Regions from separate parts of the Peribacillus sp. TH14 genome, predicted to be linked through region 1. Evidence: riboswitches for the same ligand, from Rfam matches in the RefSeq annotation. Region 1 holds a riboswitch; the other holds the start of a gene.
The links. A riboswitch is a leader RNA that binds a small molecule or an ion and turns the genes downstream of it on or off. The one in region 1 is predicted to bind S-adenosylmethionine.
Positions count from the first base shown of each region.

Region 1 (12,528 bases):
GGAAAAATAGGCGGCAGTGGCTCTGTCAAGCTTGCAGAAAAGTCCAGCGGCGATGGTCAATCCAGAACGTGATAGGGCAGGCATGATGGCAGCGGCTTGAAATGTCCCGATAATAAGGGCATCTTTTATGGAAATTTCATTCAGCGATTTGCTCCCTTTTCTTACCCCGTCTGCTAACCATAAAATCAGTCCGGTGACTAAAAATTCCCAGGCGATTGTCACTCCTGTTTTTGATAGGCCGTCAAACCAATCGCCTAGTAAAAGACCGGCAACCACAGCAGGGAATGTTCCTGCAATCAAGAGCAGCGTCATTTTGGAGAAAGGGTTTTTCAGTAAGAAAATAATGTCATCCTTGTAGACAACTAATAAGGCAAGCAAGGTTCCGATATGAAGCATGGTATCTAGAAAAATGCCTGCCTCGTCAAGATGGAATAAATGCCGCCCTAAATATAAATGTCCTGTACTTGAAATAGGTAAAAACTCAGTCAAGCCTTGAATGATTCCAAGGATAAAGGCTTGAAATTGATTTAGCAAAAAAACATCACCCCAGTCTAGGTGTTTTAGGACAATCCTTTATTTTATCTGTATGCACAAGAAGGATGAAAATGTTCAGATTTTTTGGAAATTAAATTACCAACAAGATTTGTGAAGGAAAAGATAGTCCTCTTCAACTTTTTTCGAATATAATGAAAGGAAAATGAAACTATTTGTTATTTGATTCGTAATTATTCATATGAGAGAGGAGGAGAAGACACTATGCCTACTAAAGATGAAAGAGTGTTTGCTGCCCTTATATATGTCATCAGCTTTTTTACAGCTTTTGTCGGTCCTTTGGTCATTTGGCTACTTAAGAAGGACTCGTCACAATTTGTAGATTATCACGGAAGGGAATATCTGAACTTTTTTATTTCCTACACCGTATATTCGATTGTTGCAGGGATTCTGTCACTGGTACTGATTGGATTCTTACTATTGCCGGTTATCGGAATAGCTTTAATCGTATTTACTATCATTGCTGCAGTCAGGGCTTATGAAGGAACAGACTATCGCTTTCCACTAATTTTTAGAATTTTATAGAATGTAAAAAGGGGTTCGTTATACACGAGTCCCTTTTTATCATCTGGGAATATTTACTTTGTTAGGAAAAATAATTACGACGCTGTGTTTAGTTCGATAATTGCCTTATTATTAAAAAAGGGAATAGGTCACATTAAAGCGAATAAAGTATTATAATATTTCCTTCAATAACCTTTAAGAGAAATGAGTGACAGGTCGCTTGACACCTTGCCGATAATTGTCAATTCAGACGGTGATTCTTCTATATAAGGAGTAAGGAGCAGAATATGAATATTCGCGAATATTATCAAAAAACGAGCAATTCAAATTTTCATGCATCTTGGATCTCTCTTGTATTGGCCATTGTTTTTTTTATTTGTCATGCTTTTACAATAATTCCTGGTAACATTTTATTGATAACGGCTCCATTTATTTTTTTAAGTATTGCCCAATTTGTAAGTCATCGGATTTATGAAAATAGAATAAAGGAATTGCCTATCGAACTAATTGAAACGAATACAGGTTTATTACAAACTAAACATGTACTACTGACTTTTATGCCTGCTCCAACTTTACGGCTACTCCTATTTGCGCCTAATGGGTCTCTTTTGGGCGAAATTCGAGATTTAAATATGAAGTGGTTCATGTGGATGGTTCCGAATTTCTTATCGATGCTATTGCCTAAGCGATATGAATTGGTCGACCATGAGGGGCATTTACTTGCTAAGTACTATATTAAAAGAGGCCTTTTTAATAAGGTTACGATTTTGGATCATCAAGGTGGGGTTATTGGGTTTTATCAAGAAAATAAGTCACTCGTGAAAATTAATGGAATGATTTATAAGTTTGACGGGACAGAATGGATGCCTGTTCAAACATCGGGAAGTTTAACTTCTTTTGAGATTAAGACAAAAGAAGGAGAAAAGGTTGTTTCGTACCAAGAAGGGTGGATGCCCTTAGAGTGGGGGAAAAGATTTAAGACAAATACACCTATTCTTACCTTTTCATCTAACGTTGAAGAAAGTCCAAAGATCATCATATTTGGGTTTTGTGCAGCTACTCTAAACCATCGCTCTAATTGACTAAAATATCTTTTTAACCAATCTTCGAAATATTTGATATAATAAAAGTGAAATACATAGAAAAAAGGGTGGTAATTATGAGTTTACTTAATGAAATTCTTGAATTTAATGAACAGTTTGTAGAAGAAGGTGAATATGTTAAGTACACAACTGATAAGTACCCTGAGAAACGTATGGTTATTATCAGTTGTATGGATACTCGGCTTGTCGAGTTATTGCCAAAATCTATGAATGTCAAAAATGGCGATGTGAAAATATTGAAAACTGCTGGCGCAATCGTCTCCCATCCATTTGGAAGCGTCATGCGGAGTATTCTTGTAGCTATTTATGAGCTAAAAGCAGATGAAGTTTTTGTTATACCTCATCATGACTGTGGAATGGCATCAGTTGATGCTGATTCTGTAGTTGAAAAGATGATTGATCGTGATATTCCGAAAAGTACCATTGATACACTTGGAGCTGCGGGAATAGATATCCGTAGTTGGCTTCGCGGATTTGATGATGTATATGAAAGTGTTAAAAAAAGCGTGGAAGTAATCAAAGGCCATCCTTTAATTCCAAAGAATATTCCTGTACATGGACTGATTATTTCGCCGGATACAGGTAAATTAGAATTGGTTGTTGATGGTTATGCGGTAGAAGAAAACCAATAAAAACAATTGGTTCGTTGAAAAAACTGTCGGAATTATTTCCGACAGTTTTTTTAAGTTTGAGAAATGCTATTTATTTTTATCAGTTTTTTTGTTAAAATCACCAAGTGTAGTTTGTCACAGATACAAACGGGTGGGTGAGGGATAAATTTAGTAAGGATACAACATGAATAAAAAAAACTTGGAAGCGTTTTTTCATTTTTCCAAATATGAAACGAATGGAAAACGTGAAATCCTCGCCGGAGTTGTCGGCTATTTTACGATAGTGTATATTCTCGTCGTGAATTCTCTGATTTTATCAGAGGCGGGCATACCGATTAATGGTGCAGTAATTGCCACAATTCTTCTATCAGCTTTAAGCTGTATCATGATAGGGCTTTGGGCAAATGTTCCAATCCTTATCGTTCCAGGCATGGGTGTCAATGCCCTTTTTGCATATACAATGGTTCAAGGAATGGGTCTGTCTTGGCAATCGGCACTTGGTGCTGTTTTTATCTCGGGGTTTATTTTTGTAGTCATCGCTTTTACAAAATACTCGAAATTAATTAGTGATTCAATCCCAAGTTCGATAAAAGATGCCATCTCTGTGGGTCTAGGTTTATTTTTGATGCTAATCGGTCTCGAAAAGGGCGGGATTATAACAGGCGGTTCGTCGTCAATTGTTGCCCTTGGAGATTTAGGTGATCCAGCTGTGCTTTCGACGGTGCTGACATTTTTACTGGCCATCACGTTATTTATCAAGAATGTTCCAGGTAATTTTATGATTACCATCATAGCAGGTAGTCTTATTGCTTACTGGTTTGGTACAGTTCAACTCTCGGATATCCAATTTTCAGGTTTAGACACAGCCTCCTATAGTGATCTCTTCTTTTCATTATCGTTCATTGAGGCAGGCAGAATTGAATTCTGGATAAGCGTCTTTGCTATGACAATGGTTCTTGTCTTTGAAAATATTGGTCTTGTACACGGACATGTACAAAGTATCAACCGTCCTGAAGCTTATAAAAAGTCACTGCAAGCTACAAGTGTTTCCGTTCTTCTTTCAGGTATCTTCGGTTCTAGTCCTACGGTTGCAACTGTCGAAACAGCAGCTGGAATCGCATCAGGAGGCAGAACTGGTTTGACATCAGTAGTGACAGGCCTGTTATTCATTCTTTCCCTATTATTTATACCGGTAATTAAAGTGATCCCAGACAGTGCCATTGCTCCAATATTAATTATTATTGGCATTCTGATGCTAGAAAATATTAAAAAGCTAGATTTTAGCGACTTTACCGAAAGCATACCGGCAATCTTAATTATCACAATCATTCCATTTACTTACAGTATTGCAGATGGAATGGCTTTTGGTTTTATCCTTTACCCGTTCTTGAAACTGGTAACTGGAAAAGCAAAAGAGGTCTCAACTCCGATGTATGTGAGTGCGGGATTGTTTATCGTCTATTTTATTATCGGAATGATTGGTTGACATTTTGGAAGAGCGGTTGGAATAAGAAACTTCTTATTCTAGCCGCTCTTTATTGCATATAGTAACTAAAATGGAGTGGACTATAATGTTGCTTACACTCTGTGCCTTTAATAGGTGAGATGAAAAAAACTCCTGAAGGAAATTTCGATTTATTGTAAATTTCGCAATGACACATCTGTTCTGAAAATGCTATGATAAAAGATATTAAAATAATGATATATAAAAGTAGCAAATTGAGGAAGTGACAGGATGATTATTGAAGGTTTAAAAAGCCATGGATCAGGCAATGATTTTTTAATCATTGATGAATTAACAACAACCTTGACGTTTACTGAAGAAGAACGCAAAAATTTAGCCCAGACTCTTTGTAATAGGGAAAAGCTCGGAGCGGATGGTATTTTATTTGTAATGAAAAGTGAACATGCAGATGCAAGAATGCGTGTCTTTAATGCGGATGGGTCGGAAGCATCAATGTGTGGTAATGGACTTCGTTGTGTGGCTCGTTATGCATATGACGTTCTAGGGCTTGATAAAATGATTGTGGAGACGATGAAAGCAAATTTACTCGTTGAAAAAACGGAAGATATCTATAAAGGGATTCCAACTTTCAAGGTGGAAATTTCCCCAGTTAGTTTTAAGGTAAAGGACCTTCCGCTTATCGTTGAAAAGGAACAATTGCAAAATGAACCATTGCCGGAGCTACATGATTCCCTTTTATTTTCGGCATTGGCAGTTCCTAATCCGCATTTAATTACTTTGGTCGATAGTGATGTGCTGCAAAGTGAATTGCAGGCAGAACTTTCAATGAAGGTCAATCAGTCGAACGAGCTGTTCCCTGATGGTGTCAATGTCAGTTTTGTGAAAGAGCTGGAGCCAGGTAGTATTTATGTCCGGACATTTGAACGAGGCGTAGGATTCACAAATGCCTGCGGAACAGCGATGTCGGCTTCTAGTCTGATTACATGTTCTGTTGGACTAAACTCATTAGAAAGTGAAATTTCCGTTTATAATAATGGCGGGAAAGTTAAATGTGTTGTGCATTATGATAAAGAAAGCAAAAAATATTCGATTGATTTAATCGGGAACGCAACCTATGAATATAAGGCGTTGATTGAAATTGACTTAAATCAGCCGGAAAAGTTTGAACTACTTGAAAAACATGACTATGACGCGGAAACAAGTCTGTATGCTAAGTTGCAGGCAGAAGTACAAAGCTATTTAAAAACTACGCTATAAAGTACGAGACCAACTATGAGTTGGTCTTTTTTTGTTTGAGAAAGGACAAAACCTCAAGAAAAGCAGGGCCATTATTGACATGTCTGTAATCCTTAAAGGCACACCCCAATCTTTTAATTCTATTTGGTACGGTTTCAATCGTAAAGTCTTTGAGCTGAAGTCTTTCGCCCACTTCTTCCCAATATAATGGTGTAGCAACACCAGCAAACGGATTACCGCGCGGGGAATAAGGGGCAATAATGGTTTTCCCTTCACTATGCTGTACAAAGTCAAGGTAGAGTCGATTTTGCCGATTTTTCTTCAATCGTTCCATTGTAAAATCATCTGGGTAAGAGCTTATTAAGTAATGACCGAGAAAATCGGTGAACATACGTGTTTCTTGATAGGAAAAGATGTCTTCCGGTAGTGGAATATGAATTTGCAGCCCTTTGTTTCCGGAAGTTTTTACAAATGCTTTGATATTTAAAGAATCCATTACCTTCTTTATTTCAAGTGCAGCTTTAATTGCTAAAGAAAAAAATTCAATCGAGGGTGGATCTAAATCCAGGACGATTTCATCAGGTTTTACTTTTCCCGCTTTCTGAAATGGAGTATGAAACTCTAGTGCAAGTTGGTTGCCAAACCACAGCAATGTTTCAATATCATTACACAACATATACTCAATATCCTCATCCCAGAACGTTTTAATAGATGCAGGCGCATAATCTGGTTTGTTTTTTTGGAAAAATTTTTCATTGTCCATAGATCCATGGGGATAACGAATCGTTGTTAGCAGTTTATCCTTTAAAAAGGGTAAGAAAAATGCAGAAACCTCTCGTAAATATTGAAGGTATTCAACTTTTATCACCTGTTTGTCATCGATTATCCAAAGTGGTTTATCCCGGGAAGATATTTGTATTGAATCTGGAAATGTAAATTGGCTGATTACGAATTTTTCCCAAGTACATTCATTGGGGGATGTCTGTAAAAGCCATTGTGAAAACTGAGGTTCACGTAATTCATTTTCCTCGTATACATGTAAAAATTGAACTTCAATACAAATGGACGGATGTATATAAAAGAATTGTTCGTCTTCTTCTGAAGCATTTTGTTTTATCAGTTCGTGTAAGATACTTTTATCATGAGCGCTAAGCCCATTTTTGACACTACCAATTTTCGTGATTTCATTCCCTTTATATACTGCGAGGGAAACATATCCGTTTTCTTTATTCAAAGCTGTGATGAAGCAGGAAACAGCCCTCCAATTTTTCACTTTGATCCAGGAAGTGGAACGTTTTCCTTCTTGCCAAGTACTTTGAATTTCCTTGGCGACTATCCCTTCTCCATCTAAGAGGATGACTTTATTTATTGCCTTATCTAAATCGACATAACTCTCAATCAATTGAATTAAAGCCTTATCATTTGGATTAGGAGGCATAGGCAATTCAAGTATTTCTCCAAGGTTTTTAATCATTTTCCTTCGTTCTGACATTGAATTAGTGGTAAGGTCATTTCCGTTGATCCTAAGCAGGTCAAACACGATAAACCGGCATGGGGTAAAATTAGCTTTTTCAGAAATCAGGGATTGTTTCCGTAGGCGGCCACGCCATTGTACCTCAAAAAAGTCTGCTTTTGCTTCATTTGTGAGCCAGACTAATTCACCATCTAACTGCAGTGGTAGAAAACTTTTAAGATCTAGGTCATTAATAAATGTACTGATTTCTGGGAAAAGGGAAGATAATTCCTTCCCGTTTCGACTCGTAATTTTTACCGTATGGGCATCTATTGTTAAAATGGCACGAAAACCGTCATATTTGACTTCATAACGCCAATCCGTGGATTTCGGGGCTTCGGGGTAATATGTTGGCAGCATCGGTTTCATTTTATTTGTACCTCCGCAATAAGTGATTGACATTATTTTTGCCAAAATAATGAGGTGTTAGAGTTGGCAAATGTTTTTTCGAATTATTTTAGACAAGAGGGAATAATAAGCCTGTACTTCTATTTATAAAAAGTTATGAGGTGATGAATATGCATACCATTTGGAAGGGAAGCATTTCTTTCGGTTTGGTGAACATTCCGATAAAACTTCATGCCGCAACGGAAGATAAGGACATATCCTTGCGAACGTTGCATAAGGAATGCCACTCACCAATTAAATACGAAAAAGTTTGTCCGGTCTGCCAGAAGGAAGTAGGCAAGGAAGACATTGTTCGTGCTTTTGAATATACAAAAGGAAAGTTTGTTGTATTAGAAGACAATGAGCTAGAAGAACTTAAAAAACAAAATGAAGAAAAATCAGTGGAAATCATGGATTTTGTTAAAATTGAAGAAATAGATCCGATATATTTTAACCGTAGTTATTTTATGTCTCCAAATGATGGTGGCATAAAAGCCTATTCCCTATTGCGGCAAGCACTCAAGGAATCGAATAAAGTTGGGTTAGCAAAAATCATCATCCGTTCAAAGGAACAAATGGCGGTTATAAGGGTTGTAGATAACACCTTGTTGATGGAAACGATTCATTATCCAGATGAAGTACGCTCCGCAGCAGATGTTCCGAATATCCCTGCAAATGATACAATTGTAAAAAAAGAAATTGATACGGCAATTTTATTAATAGATCAATTAACGACGACTTTCGATCCGACAAAATACAATGATGATTATCGAACGGCGTTACTTGAGCTGATTGAATCAAAGAAGACAGGACAGAAGACGATTACAGCCAAAACAAAAGAAACAGTGTCCAACAATGTTACCGATTTAATGGAAGCTTTACAAGCATCCATTGATCGAACGAAACCTGATAAACTGGAAGGGAAAAAAACGACGACCCGGAAAAAAGCGGCACCGAAAAAAAAGAAACAAGCGTAAAAAAAGAAGCTGAGTGGAAGACGAACCAATGTCTCTCAGCTTCTTTTTGTTTTTTCAGAAGGGGAACAAAGTGAATACAGTGGTTAAAGAGGTACACATAGCTGAAGAGTTTAAACGGAATACATATTAATAAAGTTTGTGTTTTGTATAGATAATTGGGTTGCCCGTGGAGATATTTGTAGGACTAATCTATGCGGTAGAGGAAGAATGTGAATTAAAACCCTTGGTTTTTTTAGTAAGAAAAACGAAATGGTTCTTTTTGACAGAGAAGAAGCTGAGAATTTAAAAAGAAAAGGTAGTGTTTTAGGCTGATGTGTTTTAATGGAGTGATTCTGAGCAGAGCAAAATATTATTCTGAAGATGATAGTGTCATTCAGTAAGGCGATATATGGCTGATCTTTATTGTAGGGATTGAGTAGTGGATTTGAAGAAGGCAAAAAAATTCGCTCCCTGAAGAGCGACAAAGAGGAAATTAATCGTGAAATCAACATATAGGCGACCAATTTTGTTTTTCGACTATATATTGTGTTCATATTCTACCATATTTAATTCTGAAATAGCAACCAAATTACCGAAACTATAGTACGATTTTTCTGAAAATCAGTAATTTTCCACCATTTCTCCCGGAAGTAGACGTTTTTATCTTCTCTGAAATAGTAAAGTAATTAAAATAGATGCAGAATAAAATGAATTTTTAGTATAATGTATTCATATAAGGATGATATAAAGTAAATAGGATTGGAAGATGTTAATTGGAAAATGGAAAAATCGTGTCCCTTCAAGCCGGAAAGCCTAAACAGGAAATGTTTTCGAATGTTAAGATTTTATCAGCTATGGATAAAAAAACTTTGGATAATGTGACCGTAACAAAATCAGGAATAGTTGGAGACGGAGTAGGGAATCTAAAGTTCCATGGAGGCCCTGACCGTGCATTGTGCATTTATCCTTTTGAGCATTACTCATTTTGGAATGAAAAATTCTCTAAACAGCTTGATATCCCTGCTTTTGGTGAGAATTTAACAGTAGCTGGGATGATGGAAACTCAAACGTATATCGGTGATATCTATCAAATAGGTGGGACAATTGTTCAGATCACCCAAGGACGAATTCCTTGCTCGACTATTTCTCATTTTAACCAAGAACCTAAGTTTTTGACATCAGTGATGAAAACAAGTTTTACTGGTTATTTTGCAAAGGTCATTCAAGAAGGAGTTATTAAAAAACAAGATGAAATTGTTTTATTAGATCGACTTCAAGAAAACATCTCTGTATATTATGCAACTGAAGTGATCCTGCATAATCGAGACGGACAGGATGGAGCTCATGCTCTACTTTCTGTAGATTCGTTAGCGGTGGACTGGAAACAAAGGATATTAAAGAGAGTTTAAACTTTGAAGGATGTATGATCTTAGTAGAAAAGAAAAAAATGACTATCAAACTATTGAAATTGACAGATTATTAATGTAAATTAAATATAAACAAATTTTGAAATGTTAAGAAAACTTTATAAATGGATCTTATCGAGAGAGGTGGAGGGACTGGCCCGAGGAAACCTCAGCAACCAGCTTAGGCAAAGGTGCTAAATCCAGCAAGCAGAGCTTGATAGATGAGGAGAATGTTTCAAAAAACCTTCTTCTTTGAGAAGGTTTTTTTTCTTTTCTCTCATACTCATAGAAAACGACAAAAACAGAATTGTTTTTGAGAGAGGGTGTACATATGGATTTTCGTAAAGAATTGAAAGAAAGAATGCTGGTTGGAGAAGGAGCAATGGGAACATTATTATACTCATATGGAATCGATCAATGTTATGAGGAATTAAACTGCACTAATCCTGATCAAATTGAATCCATTCATCGTGCCTATTTAGAAGCAGGTGCTGATATTCTACAATCGAATACTTACGGAGCCAACTTTAATAAATTGAAAAGGCATGGTCTTGAAGATGAAGTAAGCCGAATTAACCGACAGGGAGTTATCCTTGCTAAAAAAGCTGCAAAAGGCAATGCATTTGTATTTGGTACTATAGGGGCTCAGCGAAGTATCCGTAAATCGGATTTAAGCATGGAAGAAATTAAGCGAGGTTTTCGTGAGCAGCTATATAGTCTGCTTATAGAAAATCCTGATGGGATTCTCCTTGAAACATTTTATGATCTGGAAGAACTTGAAACCGTGTTGCAAATTGCTAAAAAAGAAACGGAATTGCCAATTATTGCAAATGTATCGATGCATGAATTAGGTAATCTTCAAAATGGGATCCATTTAAATGAAGCATTTCAAAAACTCGAGCAATTGGGTGCTGATGTTGTTGGTGTGAATTGCCGTCTAGGTCCACATCATATGATTCGCGCCTTGGAAGAAGTGACTTTGCCAAAGCATGCGGCTATCGCTATCTATCCAAATGCTAGCCTACCGGATTACGTGGATGGAAGACTAGTTTATAAAGCAGTGCCTGAATATTTTGGCTCAAGTGCCCTTGAGCTTCGTGAGCAGGGTGCCACGATAATCGGTGGGTGTTGTGGAACAACACCACTTCATATTCAATCTGTGAAAAATGCGATTGGGAGTTTAGTTCCAGTAGAAGAAAAAATGACGAAAGCACGTGAAATCGAAATAATTGAAGTGAATCATAGAGAACTGGAACTACCCCTGCATGAGCAGGCCAAAACTGAAAGAACGATTCTTGTTGAACTTGATCCGCCGAAAAAATTAGGAATTGAAGGTTTTATGGCTGGTGCGGAGGCATTAAAAAATGCGGGTGTTGATTCGATTACATTAGCTGATAATTCACTTGCTTCGCCGAGGATATCTAATGAGGCGCTGGCCAATTTGTTGAAAAACCAATTAGATGTAAATCCAATGGTGCATATTACGTGCCGTGATAGGAACTTAATTGGCCTTCAATCACATTTAATGGGGCTTCAAACGGTGGGGTTGAACGAGATTCTGATTATCACTGGTGATCCTTCAAAAATAGGGGACTTCCCAGGTGCAACTTCAGTCTATGATTTATCGTCATTTGACTTAATTAGTATGGTAAAACAATTTAATGAAGGTCTTTCCTATTCCGGTCAAAGTCTTGGTCAACGGGCAAATTTTAAAATTGCGGCTGCCTTTAACCCAAATGTGAAATATTTGAATAAGGCCGTTCAGCGGATGGAAAAGAAGATTGCTTGCGGTGCTCAGTCCTTTTTGACCCAACCGATTTATTCAGTCGATCAGATTGAAGAGGTTTATGAAGCGACAAAACATATAGATACTCCGATTTTCGTCGGAATTATGCCGTTAACGAGCACACGAAATGCGGAATTTATCCATAACGAAATACCGGGTATTAAATTACCTGATAATGTAAGGCGGGCTATGGCTTTAGCAGGGGATGACCCGATAAAGTCAAGAATGGAAGGTGTGAATATCGCCAGAGAACTGGTGGACGCCGCAAGAGAAAAATTCAAGGGGATTTATTTAATTACACCATTCCTTCGCTATGAAATGACTGCGGAACTTACAAAATATATTAGAGAAGTCGATAGTAAACATACATCAGAGGTGGCAGTACATGAATAAAAAAGCGATTCAAGAACAGTTAAAGTCTAAGATTCTCCTTCTTGATGGTGCAATGGGAACCATGCTACAAGCTGAGAATTTAACAGCAAAGGACTTTGGGGGAGAACAATTCGAGGGATGTAATGAATATTTATCACTGACGCAACCTGAAATCATCCAAACCATCCATGAAAAATACTTAGCAGCAGGTGCCGATATTATTGAGACAAATACCTTCGGAGCCACGAGCATCGTTCTTGAGGAATACCAAATAAGTACGATTGCTTATAAGCTTAATAAAATTTCAGCTGAACTTGCCGTGAAAGCTTGTGAAAAATATTCAAATGATAAATGGCCAAGATATGTTGCTGGTTCAATGGGACCAACAACAAAAACACTTTCTGTTACAGGAGGAACCACATTTGATATTTTAACCGATTCTTATGAAGAACAGGCACTCGGTCTATTAGACGGTGGTGTGGACCTGTTGTTAGTGGAAACCTGTCAGGATATGCTTAATGTTAAGGCTGCCTTTTCTGGAATAAAAGCGGCCTTTGCTAAAACAGGGAAAGAAGTGCCTGTCATCATTTCGGGGACAATCGAACCGATGGGTACTACCCTAGCCGGTCAGTCCATT
Region 1 covers NZ_JAEKEK010000001.1:4,368,580-4,381,107, forward strand. Annotated here, with positions in the region: gene JFU50_RS21350 (undecaprenyl-diphosphate phosphatase) at 1-534, opposite strand, end outside; gene JFU50_RS21355 (DUF4870 domain-containing protein) at 757-1,077, shown strand; gene JFU50_RS21360 (hypothetical protein) at 1,344-2,138, shown strand; gene JFU50_RS21365 (beta-class carbonic anhydrase) at 2,216-2,791, shown strand; gene JFU50_RS21370 (NCS2 family permease) at 2,955-4,256, shown strand; gene dapF (diaminopimelate epimerase) at 4,506-5,492, shown strand; gene JFU50_RS21380 (DNA ligase D) at 5,506-7,386, opposite strand; gene ku (non-homologous end joining protein Ku) at 7,503-8,348, shown strand; gene JFU50_RS21390 (MOSC domain-containing protein) at 9,101-9,736, shown strand; SAM riboswitch class I at 9,863-9,961, shown strand; gene JFU50_RS21395 (bifunctional homocysteine S-methyltransferase/methylenetetrahydrofolate reductase) at 10,065-11,912, shown strand; gene metH (methionine synthase) at 11,905-12,528, shown strand, end outside.

Region 2 (12,528 bases), 1.2 Mb from region 1:
CGATTTGATCCAATCCACCATCATTCACCATTCACATTAGAGGTTATTGGTCTCATTTTTAATCAAGCAAACAATTCATTCCATGTTTCTTTGCCTGCTTCCTTATCTGCAGAAATCTTTCGTACCTTTTGGTATTTAAATAAGCCCTTTCAAGGTCATTAATGAGTTAATTTAGTTGTTCCTTCAAATAACATTTCATTTCCAAGTATAACTAGCATTATATTCTTCTGGAGTCATTTCTGTTTCTTTGAAAGTAACTGGTTTTTCGTTTGGTAATGTAATAGTCAATTCCGTTTTATCTTCGCTTAATTCTAACGTAAATAATGAAGTTCTATTTTGTTTCTCAACACTATAAAGTACACCAGTAATCTTGTTATCGGTTGGTTCAATTATTTCAAAGTGCCTAATTGGTCCTATGTCATCTTTTGTGATCCTCTGCATTGTAAATGTGCTAATTTCATCTCTTAGAATAACAAGGAACGAACCTTCCGCTACCCAATAGCTATACAAATATTTCCCCAGATACTTCGGTGCATTGTAAGATGGGAGATTACTGGAGGATGTATCTTGCACTTCTGTTTTCTTTTGTATCTGAATCATTTCTTTTTTGATGATTTGTTGTTCGTCGCAAGCAGCAAGGCAACATACAACTAGGAATCTACAGTCATTTTTTGAAAAAGCAAAGGTTCCCCCCCTAAATAGTACTTCAACCCTTTTGATCATTCAGTAAACAAACCCATTATTTGTAATAATATCGACATTTCCTTTTTTTAACTACTAAAAAAGCTATTCCTTAACCTTAATTACTCCTTATTAAAACATGACATAATATAGAAGAGACAGTTAAAACCCCAAGCAATTCCATACTTTTTCGCCTTACCAAAACGGGTAGTGTATGATAGAAGCATGAGTATGATAACGTCGCTCTTTAGGAGGAATGTTCATGAATTCGGTCATTTTATTTGATGGTGAATGCAATTTTTGTGATTCAAGTGTTCAGTTCATTATAAAGCGGGATCCGAAGGGGCTTTTTCATTTTGCTTCGCTTCAAAGTGAAGCTGGACAAGAGTTGCTGAAAAAGTACGATGTTCCTGCAAATATTGATAGTATAGTGCTGATCGAAAAGGATAAGGCTTACTATAAATCGGCTGCAGCTCTGAGGATTTGCCGTCGCTTACAAGGGGCATGGAAAATGTTTTACGGTTTTACCATCGTTCCAAGCTTCATTCGGAACATCGCTTATGACTTTATTGCCAAGAACCGTTACAAATGGTTTGGGAAAAAAGAAGAAAGCTGTATGCTGCCATCCCCAAGTGTTCGAAAGCGGTTTTTATAACGTAAAAAAAGGTAATTCAACTGAATTACCTTTTTCAATGTAACTCCACCTACTTTTAAACGTGGAAATGAATAATGAGCAATCAACTTCTTCATCACCTCTCCCTTTTATAGGCGTTTCTTTCCTTTCTTATTTACCCATTTTAAACTCCCAACACACTTTACAATGTGCTAAAATAAAACAATTATTGCTTTAGTAACTATTGAAATACTGAGTTAAAAAAAGATAAGATACGTAGTCTTTAACATGCAATATTTCAATTGATTAACTTATGAAATTCATTAATTTCTATGTTAGTATGTCTTTTAAAGGATTTTGAAAAGTCTAACTTATAGCTATCATCTATTATTTTTTTTATTATGCTCAAATCATTATCTTCTATTATATATTTGATTCCATAATGTGATTGAGGATATAACTCTGTATGGTTTCTTCTTTGCATTGCCCAATCTTCCCTACTCTTCAACAATTCAAAATTAATTACTTCCTCTAATGGGTCCGTAGTCTCAACCCCATCCATAGTAACTGCAACGTACTCGGCCAATCCCTCATCGAACCACTTCGGAACGGCTGTAATTTTATTTTCACTTAGATATTTAGTCAAATAATAATGTGTATACTCGTGACGTAAATCCCTTCTAAAGAACCATTCATCTGCTTCCCTAACAAGGTTATCGGGTTTAACCAATGCAATTAAATTATAATTTTTATCAAAAAAGGCTCCGATATTTTCTAATTCCGCATACTTTTGTAATTCCTCTAATTCTTCAAATACTATTATATTTATTTTAACATCCATATTAATGGTTCCAAACATACTAGACAATTCTTTATTAAGATTCGTTATCTCATTAATAATTAGATTATTCAATTCATCATTTTCTGAATTGTAAATTTTCACCCCATCTAGCAAATGATATTCTTCCCTTTCTAGTAGTTTTTCCAGATCTAATGTATTATTTCTAGATAAAAAATGATAAACAATTACTAAAGTGCCCAAGACTATTAAACTGATTACAAAACTAATTGCAACGCTTTTAAAAAAATTCATTCAAATGGTTTCCAATTCTTTAAGTTAATAATCCAAATAAAATAATCGTGTTAATTATATTTATTAGAGTTGATTCCATAATTCAAAATAAAGGATGTTCTTGTTGTACACTATAAACTTCTGCCCCTTTACAGCTGGCATTTAAATTTGTCATGGATGAAATAATTATTGTTAGTGCTAAAAATGATGATAGTATTTCTAAAGTAGAATCCTCCTAGGGTGTGTAATCAATTTAATTTTCGAATCAAGCTTCGTTTAATATTTTAAATATTCAGTCTTTGTAAGGCGTGAAAATTATTGAAATACATCTGCCCATATAATCTTTCAAATATGTAATTTGAAAATACTCTTTTTTCATTCTGATTTTTCTGACTTTTTTATACTAACACAACATTTTAATATAATTGTTACATTTTAAAAAAATAATAATATTTTCCCTTTTTAGTAAACAATGTGCAAATAAAACCGATAATATACCGTATATTCTCGTTATTTTTATAAATTAAAATGTTCTCAAGATAATTTTACATATAGTATTTTTACTCGTTAGCTCGATGTGTAGTGGTAAGATCCCTTTTGCAAAAATAAAAAAAGCACTATGAATGATAACATCCATAATGCTCCCTACCTATCCTCTGAACTGACTTTGGAATCCCTCTTGCAAACGACCCGGCAGCTCGACAAGGGTTTCGTTCAATGTATCCAATTTTGTTTCAATCCGATGAAGCAAATAAAGGGTAACAATAATCGGAAATCCGATATCACTGATAAATGGCAGGATTTGATCCACTTTTGTTCACCTCTCTTCTGGTATGGTGAAAAACAGGCTCACCCATTTTCAGGACACGTCCTTCAAAGATGAGCCTGCCTGCTGACAAGTTAGATAAGTTCAACATCCTCGACATTACGCTCGACAAGGCGTGCTCCTTTAATACTGACAAAGTCGCCCGATGATGCAACGAAGGCATTCCCCGCAATCATTTGCTCCATTGCCGATTTGACTGTATTCGCATCAACCGGCTCCTTCGGATTTTCAACGGAAATCGTCGCTGACTTTCCTTCCTCTGTTACGAAAATCATTTCCAATACTCTAGCCATTTTGTATCACCTCCTGTTTTTTCAACCTTTTGCTAAAAGCCGATTAGCCAATCAATGAATTCGTATCCACTCTGGTCACTTCACCCATTGGATAATTCTGCACGCTTGCAATCGCTGTTGCTGCCGAAAACAACTGATCCGCCGTCGCCTCAACCTTGATGTTCGAAAATGACCTACGCTTGAAAACAATAGACCCCTTTTCATTTAATCCCGTCTCAAAATCAATCCTTAACGTACTTGATACTGGAATTTGGTTTGCCATGTCGCTCACCTCCTTTCACACTCTATATAAACTTTTACGAGGTGAAAGTAGCATGGTGGTGAAAGTTTTTTTATTTTCATTTAATGATACGCAGCTGTTATAAATAAAAATAAAGAAGCCACAATCCAATATTGGAATGTAGCTTCTTCCTATTAATAAGAAAAGGTGATTTTAAGTCACCATGTTTCATTATGATGCAAGTGGATCCGTTTCTTTTTTCATTTCATCCTCTTCTGGTAAACGAATGAATTTAACAATCACCGCACTAGCTAGATAAAGGATCGCAAAAATCCATACAACCCCTTCTGCTCCAGCCGAACCGATAAAAGTCATGGCTATAGCAGGTGCAACGAATGAAGACAAACCGGCCGCAAAATTCAAAATAGACATGGCCGCTCCTTTGTCTTCACCTGCAACGGATGGAACCAATGCACCTATAGGTACATAACCAGCTAAACAAGCACCCCATATAAATCCAACAATACTAGTTGCAATGAGGTTTCCATTTGTGATCATTGGTGTGTAATATAATAGAAGGGTAAAAATAGCACAACCGACTCCACCAAACCAGATGATTGTATTTTTCCATCCGAATTTATCTCCAACGAAACCAAAAACCAAATTAAAAATAATGTTTCCTAAGAAGATCGTACCCCATAATTGTAACCAGACAGATGTTTCAATTCCATGTTCAGCCATATGCATGGGTAAGAAAACCGGAAATCCATATGATCCTACACTATTAATAATTCTTACAACACCACCAGCAGCAACTCTTGGATTTGTTTTCAAGATGGTGATGCCCTTTAAGAGCTCATTCACTGCTTCTTTTTTGCTAGATATCTGTTTCTTTTCAAATTTGTCTTTGTTGATGACTATAGCAAAAATCGTACCTAGGCATACCCAGAAAATAGAGGTCCATAATGTGTTGACATAACCTAGGTATTGAATAGCGTAGCTTGAATACCAAGAGCCAAGTACCATCATTCCAGCACAATAAGCTACCCAAAACCAACCGACAGCTGTGCTTAATTTATTTTTAGGTGATCGATAAATGACCCATGTTAAAAAAGAGTAAGCAAATAAAGGATAGCCGAAACCTTTAATAAAATAGGTGATAAGCATAACAGGATAATTCATACTTTCAAAACCAAAAGTGATAAATCCTGCAGTCCCAATAACATAAAACAATAATCCCATAGACATAGACTTCTTTGGTCCAAAAACATCTAAACAAACACCTGAAAACCAAGAAGAAAGAGCTATAGAAATTCCGTATACAGTAAAAATGGCCGCTGACTGCTGAACAGTCAATCCATTGTCAACTAAGAAAGGGCTTAACCAGCCAGCTTCAAGTCCGTCTCCCATCATAAAGAGCATAACACCTAAAAAACCCCAGCTTAAACTTTTAGGTATTCCAATTCTATCTAACATATATATCTCTCTTTTCTATCTTATTTGGATTTAAGCTATATTGGTCTTTGAAAAAGAACTGTTGAGCTTGTTTCCACTCCTCATACTTCCATTCATCGTAACTAGCCTCATTTGTAATCGCTTTGATATCGCCTGATAATACACTGTTTACCCCTAATGTCTTATTGCAGATAACGGCAGATCCGACAACGGATGCCTGATTGAACCCTTGATGAATGCGCACTTCTTTTTGAAGGAGATTAGCTACAAATTTCGTTAACGTTTCACTTTGAAAACCACCTCCACAAGCCCATACATATGGCAAATCGTAAGGAATCACTTCGCATAATTTGTCGAAATGCCATTTGACTGTACAAGCAATTTCCCATAGAGCTGAAGCTACAAAATGAGCACGGGTTAAGTTTTCTTCTAATGGTGTATTAAAAATGAAGCCACCTTTTTTCGTCGCATTTTTCTCATCTGTCAGATACATGCCTAACGTTGATACACAATCAATCGTCGTAAGCTTACTCATTTCCTCTTCCATTAGTTGATAACTCTCATTTGGGTAGAAAATATTTTTTAATTTCTGATAATTAAGCCCAGTTATTCCTGGGTTTGTTTCTAACAGCCATTGATTTTTATTCGTATGGGCATTTGTCCATGCTCTTCGTTTAGAATCCACACTATATTCATCAGTAATATGGCAAATAGGGGTGGTCGTTCCAGATACGATGATGACATCACCTTTTTCGGCAAACGTGCTTGCGATAGCCAGCTGTGTATCACCGCCTCCTACTACGATTAAAACCTTTTCGTCCAATCCCAGCATCTGAGCCATATTCGGTGTAATTTCACCAAGGATCGAACCAGACGATTTTAATTCGGGTAACAAGTCTACCGATATCCCGAATTGTTCACACAACTCCTCTGACCATTCTTGTTTCTGAACATCATATAGCAGTGTTTCGGTCGCTTGTGATGGCTCATAGACGAGCACGTCACTTAATTTATAGGCAACCCACTCACTGATGCTTGTAAAGTATTTAATTTTATCCCATAATTGCGGCTGCCTCTTTTGCAGGGCGACCAGCTTTAAAGCTGAAAACAATGCAGAGGGTAATCTACCTGCCCTTTCATAAATAAAAGGTTGATTTGAAAACTCCTTTTCCCATTCGCGGCCTCTATTATCAATATTAGGTAACCCGATAAACGAGTGCCCATCCTGATCCTGCAAAACAATTCCTTGCCGTTGACTAGTGGACGTTATTGCCTTGATTGAAATGTGCTGAGCTTTAGCCATCGCCTTTTTTGCTAATTGAATAAGCTGTTTCCAAAGTAATTCAGGTGAAAAGTATCGACTATCAGGATAAAGAGGTTCAATTTCATATTGTATATCCTCTCTCTCAATAGAGACGACTTCACCTGTTGTCTCAACGATAGCCACTCTTGCATTTCCAGTACCGATATCAAATACTAAATAACCTTCTTTTATAGCCATTTTTTTCACTCTTCTTTCTTATGACTTAACTTCTAGATTTTTTCTGTTATATAGAGTTGGAATCTGAAGAGTATGTTGTGTTGTCCACTTTGTTAACGCTTGGTTCATTATTGAGACGTGATGATCCTCAACCTCATAACTTGCGCCGGCAAGATGAGGAGTAGCTAATACATTGGGCAATTTAATTAATTCATAGTCACTTTGTTCAGGCGGCTCTTGATAAAACACATCTAATATCGCCCCCCTAATCTTTTGTGCTTTTAATACTTGTACAAGCGCATCTCTTTCAACCACGACAGCCCTTGACATATTTACAAAGATTGCCTCTTCTTTCATCAGTCCCAAAAAGTGTTCATTGATCATCCCGATCGTTTCCTCTGTTCTAGGGAGGTGTATGGATACCACATCACTTGTCGAAAAAACGTCTTCTAAAGAAGCCCGAACATGATTAGGATTATCACTCTCTACATAAGGGTCATAGTATTTTATCGAACATTGAAAACTTTCAAGAACCGCTGCAATTCGCTGGCCCACGGCCCCAAACCCCACCATTCCAATTGTTTTCCCAAAAATTTCATTTCCTTTAAACTTTAAATAGGCTTGGAGATAGTCTTCATTCCATTTTTCCTCCTTCAACCATTGATTGGAAGGAATGGTATGCCTTAAAAATGTAAGGAGATTACCGACAAATAATTCTGCAACAGCCTGAGCATTACGTGCTGGAGTGAAAAAGACGGGAAGTCCCCTTTTTGTTGCACCTTCCACATCAACATTAGAAGGCATGCCACGACACACACCCACAAATCTCAATTCAGGTACTTCAGCGAATACTTTTTCTGTTACTTGATCTAACTCAGTAATTAACCCCTCCGCCTTAGACTCTTTTAATAAAGAGATCAACTCTACTTCGTTATAGGCCCTTCCATTTTCCTTCCAAGGTTGATAGGTAGCCTTTCCAAATAACTCATTTAATTCCTTGATGCCCGCTTCGTTATATGGTGCTGTTACTAGAATGTTCATTTTTACATCTCTCTCCTTTTGTGTAACGACTTTACATGTCAGTAACTCACTTCTTAAAAATAAAAAAATCTCTTCCCGCTAAGACGGAAAGAGATAATTACTTCATAATATCGTTCTCACAACAATAAAATAAAAGGCCACTCTTTCTATCTTTCAAGCTTCGCTTGCTGGAATTGGCACAATAATGTTGCCGAGGCTTCAAAGGGCCAGTCCCTCCACCTCTCTTGATAGAAATTTTACAATATTATATTGGTTTAACTATTTTTTCAATTAATAGAATATACCAAATATAATGAATTTCAAAACGGAAGTCAATATTTATTTGAACTTTCTAAATATTCTCTCCGTATGATATAATCTATGAATCATTTTTTTCATGAAAGGATACTGACATGCAATCATATAAAGATATAGAAAATGGTGTAGTCCTTTCAGTCTGTTCTCTTGATTGCCCAGACCAATGTGGTTTACTTGTACACAAAGAGGATGGAAAAATCAAGAAAATTAGTGGTGACCCAAATCATCCAGTGACGAAAGGGAATATTTGCAACAAGGTTCGGAATATGGGTGAACGGATTTATGATAGCAAGAGAATTAAGACACCTTTAAAACGCGTGGGAAAAAAAGGTGAGGGGAATTTCGCCATTATTAGTTGGGAAGAAGCGATCGATACGATCACAAATCATTGGAAAAATCTTATTTCAGAGGAAGGGGCACAAACCATTCTTCCTTACAGTTTCTATGGGAATATGGGGAAACTCGCTGCAGAAGGAATGGATCGCCGTTTTTTTAACCGCCTCGGATCAAGTCAACTTGACCGGACCATCTGTTCAGTTGCTGGCTCAACAGGCTACCGCTACACAATGGGGGGGAGCTACGGTACAGACCCAGAAGAGATGACCGAAACTAAGTTATTCATCTTTTGGGGAATCAATGCTGTAAGTACAAATATGCATCAAGTAACAATCGCACAAAAAGCAAAAAAATCAGGAGCTAAAGTCATTGTTATTGACGTTCATAAAAATCAAACCGGACGAATGGCCGATTGGTTCATTCCCATTCTCCCAGGGACTGATGGTGCACTAGCATTAGGAATCATGCATATACTCTATAAAGAAAAGCTAGTGGATCGATCGTTTTTAGAGGAATATACGATTGGCTATGAAGAGCTAGAAGATCATCTTGAGCAATATCAGCCACACATGGTTTCTGACATAACAGGCGTTCCCGTAGAAGACATATACAAATTAGCTAGGATGTATGGGGCGATTTCCCCTTCAATGATTCGGATTGGAAATGGTCTTCAGCATCATGATAATGGCGGGATGAGCACTCGGACGATTGCCTGTTTACCTGCTTTAACAGGACAGTGGCTAGTAAAAGGGGGAGGTGCAGTTAAATCCAATTCAGGATTTCTCTCCTTTAATACCGCAGCTTTACAACGTCCTGATCTCAAAAAAACTAAAACACGTACAATTAATATGAATCAAATAGGGAAAGCATTGCTTGAACCGGACAACCCCATTCGCTCATTGTATGTCTATGGAAGTAACCCGGCTCTTGTTGCACCAGAGGCAAATAGAGTAAGAGAGGGTCTAGCCCGGGAAGATTTATTCACTGTCGTCCATGACTTGTTTATAACGGAGACAGCGAAGTTTGCAGACATTGTATTACCATCTACATCTGCCTTTGAAAATACAGATTTTTATACATCATACTGGCATAATTATATCCACTTACATGAGCCTATCATCGCACCCTATGGAGAAAGTAAATCGAACACAGCGGTATTCAGGCTACTTGCAAAAGCCATGGAATTTGACGAACAAACTCTTAAGGATGACGATGAAGAATTAATGAAACAAGCTCTAAACGATTTATCCAATCCTTATTTATCGGATATAACCTATGAGAAACTAAAAAATGAACGCTACATCAAAGCAAGTAAATTGACCGATTTGTTAAAGAATTTACAAACACCTAGTGGGAAAATCGAATTATATTCCAAAGTTATGGAAGAAGATGGATATCCAGCCCTTCCTACGTATATTCCATTAGTAGAAGAGCAGGATTACCCTCTCCAATTCATACCTGGACCGAACCATAACTTTTTAAACTCTACCTTTTCCAATAATGACAAACACATCACACTTGAAAAAGCACCTAAAATATTTATGAATCAAAAGGATGCAGATAATCGAGGAATAGAAGATGGTACAACTGTCCGTATCTGGAATGATCGTGGAGAATGCGAGCTAGTGGTTTCTGTAGGCGAACAGGTCCTTCCAGGCGTCGTAGTCAGTCAAGGTCTCTGGTCAGACATGCCTGGTAAAAAACAACTCGTTAATGCCTTGACTCCAGATCGTATTGCCGATATGGGCGGCGGAGCTACATTCTTTTCAGGGCGTGTGAATGTAGAAAGAATGAATAAGGATGTTTAATTTTTTATATCTTATCTTCCCTTCTTAAAATTTTTTTATGACTAATTAATAAAAAATAGCTTGAACCTTTTTTACTCAAAATACTCCTTTTAACATAAAATAGTCCCCTTTCCATTTATGGTTGGGGGACTTTCTAATGTATAAGAATCCTCAACAATAAACTATAGTTTGAAGTGAATTGAATAAATAATTGTTTCTAATAGCTCGCAAACAAAAAAGTTTTAGAATTAAGCTTCAACCTTAAGAAACCCTAACCTAACGACGAGGCAAAATGCATCTGGCTTTAAATGGAACGACAGGTTCGCTTTTTCTGGGAAATAATATTCATGAAAGGATGTGGATGTTGGATGTCTTTAGAATGGTTCGACAGAGTAAGCGGGGAATTGCAGGATCATCTTAAATCAATTTGTGAAAAATACGATCGAAATGGCAGTTTGATCGTGGAGCGAGGAGCTAAACATCCACGTATCGAATTTTATACAGAGTTGGATGACAATGAGAGGGATTATTTTTCCACTCTGTTTTTCGATCCCCATAATGAAGAATTTTATATGGAATCCTTTGATCCGGATTTAGGCCAGGTTAGCAAGGTGATCTTATCTGATATTGAAGATATCGTTGATGCTGTCCATGAAAGCTTCCATAACTATTTAGAAGGGGATGGCATAGAATATGAATATGATCTCGATGATGAATACGATGAAAATGAACTAATCGAAGAGACTGAGATGTACGAAATCGATGTGGAATGGGAAACACCTGAAGTGACAGCCTATATTCAAGAAAATGAAGTGGAGGTCACTTATCAATTCGGAGTTGTTCAGGAAACTGGAGATGGAGTGCTAAAACGGATTAACCGCATTCGGACAGCAGATGATGATCTGATAAAAGATGAAACAAACTTTATATTCAGTAAGGAAGAAGCTAGCACGATCATCGCTATGATAGCAAGCCATATGGATTCCCTCAGCGAAATGGATTAATAAAAAAAATCTAAAAACCTTGTCCATGATTAACATGGACAAGGTTTTATTAAACAAGAATAAGTTCGTATACCTCCGATAATTGAGTGACCCGTTCTGTATCACTAGCTTCCTTTGCATGCTCAATTTCCTGAGGCAGAATTCGATTAAGGAGTCTAGCTTCTTTGCCGGTAAGCTTATCGATAAGTTCTTCTTCAGAATGAAAGTGTCCATCCTTGATTTTATTATAAATTTCCTGCGCTTCAGGATATTGATCCGTATAGTTAGACAATATCTCACGTAAGTAACCAATCGTACGATCCATCATACCATCCCTCTCAACTATTAGGTGAAAGCTAACAAACTGCCTTTATACCTTCCCCCATTTTGTGATGAGAAATTCCTTGGTTTTTGGCCTCGTAATGAAAAAGGGGTATCCAAATCAATGATTAATCTTTTATTTCTTCATCCCAAAACAAATCATTTAACGTACGTGATAATGCTATACAAATACCAATGCACAAACTTAATGAGGGATTATACTTTCCGGATTCAATCAATCCTATCGTTTGTCTGGAAACACCGACAATCTTGGCTAGCTCATCTTGTGACAAATCCTTTTCCACTCTTGCAAGCTTCAGTTTTATATTTTTCAAAGGAACGCACCTACAATTTCTTATTATCTTCGCTATTTTTCATTCCAATTTTCTTCGCTAGCAAGTATATACCACCAAAAAACAGAAGTAAAATCGGCAAATAAATCATAACCGAAACACACCATACCAATACAAAATACCACAAGCCTTGAGAACTGCCATCTGCATAGGATACAGCACTATTCACCCCCATGATCGTAGCGATGATGAGAGCTAAACCAACCGTACCAAAAATGGTCTTCTTGCTCATCGGTGTTTTACTCGTACGGTCATGCATTTCTACTTCATCCCAGAATACGCCTAAGAAAATGGAACGAGCTAAATAATACACCCCTGATGCCAAAAGAATCACCAACTCCAGATATAATTCCCCGCTGCCTACACCATATTTATATATTTTGAAAAGTACGCTCAATAGACAAATGGCCATAATGACATGATACATTTCTTTATAAATTTTATTTCTTACATTCTCGATTCGTTCATCCGTGATTTTTTTAAATACTTTCATCATTAATCATCCTCCATTCACTTCTATTATATGATTTATTTAACATTTCGCAACATATATATTACATTTAATACTATATAAATTGCAAAGTGTATAAAAAAAAGGGACCCATACTTATGAATGGGTCCCTTTTAGGGGTTTACTCGTGAGTTTTGGGGATTTACTCGTAAGTTTCGAACTTTTACTCGTGAGTTTTCACCATTTACTCGTGAATTCATCATTTAAACAAAACCAAAGCAAAAACCCCATTTCCCCTTTATCCTCCCCTCCCAAAAAC
Region 2 covers NZ_JAEKEK010000001.1:3,158,683-3,171,210, reverse strand. Annotated here, with positions in the region: gene JFU50_RS15395 (hypothetical protein) at 196-723, opposite strand; gene JFU50_RS15390 (thiol-disulfide oxidoreductase DCC family protein) at 944-1,336, shown strand; gene JFU50_RS15385 (collagenase) at 1,593-2,387, opposite strand; gene JFU50_RS15380 (YvrJ family protein) at 3,016-3,177, opposite strand; gene JFU50_RS15375 (DUF2922 domain-containing protein) at 3,267-3,485, opposite strand; gene JFU50_RS15370 (DUF1659 domain-containing protein) at 3,529-3,747, opposite strand; gene JFU50_RS15365 (MFS transporter) at 3,937-5,181, opposite strand; gene JFU50_RS15360 (FGGY-family carbohydrate kinase) at 5,171-6,661, opposite strand; gene JFU50_RS15355 (2-hydroxyacid dehydrogenase) at 6,680-7,681, opposite strand; SAM riboswitch class I at 7,825-7,915, opposite strand; gene JFU50_RS15350 (molybdopterin oxidoreductase family protein) at 8,074-10,122, shown strand; gene JFU50_RS15345 (hypothetical protein) at 10,470-11,105, shown strand; gene JFU50_RS15340 (sporulation protein) at 11,155-11,409, opposite strand; gene JFU50_RS15335 (helix-turn-helix transcriptional regulator) at 11,534-11,740, opposite strand; gene JFU50_RS15330 (DUF6773 family protein) at 11,751-12,254, opposite strand.
Region 2: it holds a riboswitch for S-adenosylmethionine, as region 1 does, so the genes downstream of both, JFU50_RS15355 (2-hydroxyacid dehydrogenase) here and JFU50_RS21395 (bifunctional homocysteine S-methyltransferase/methylenetetrahydrofolate reductase) in region 1, are expected to answer to the same signal.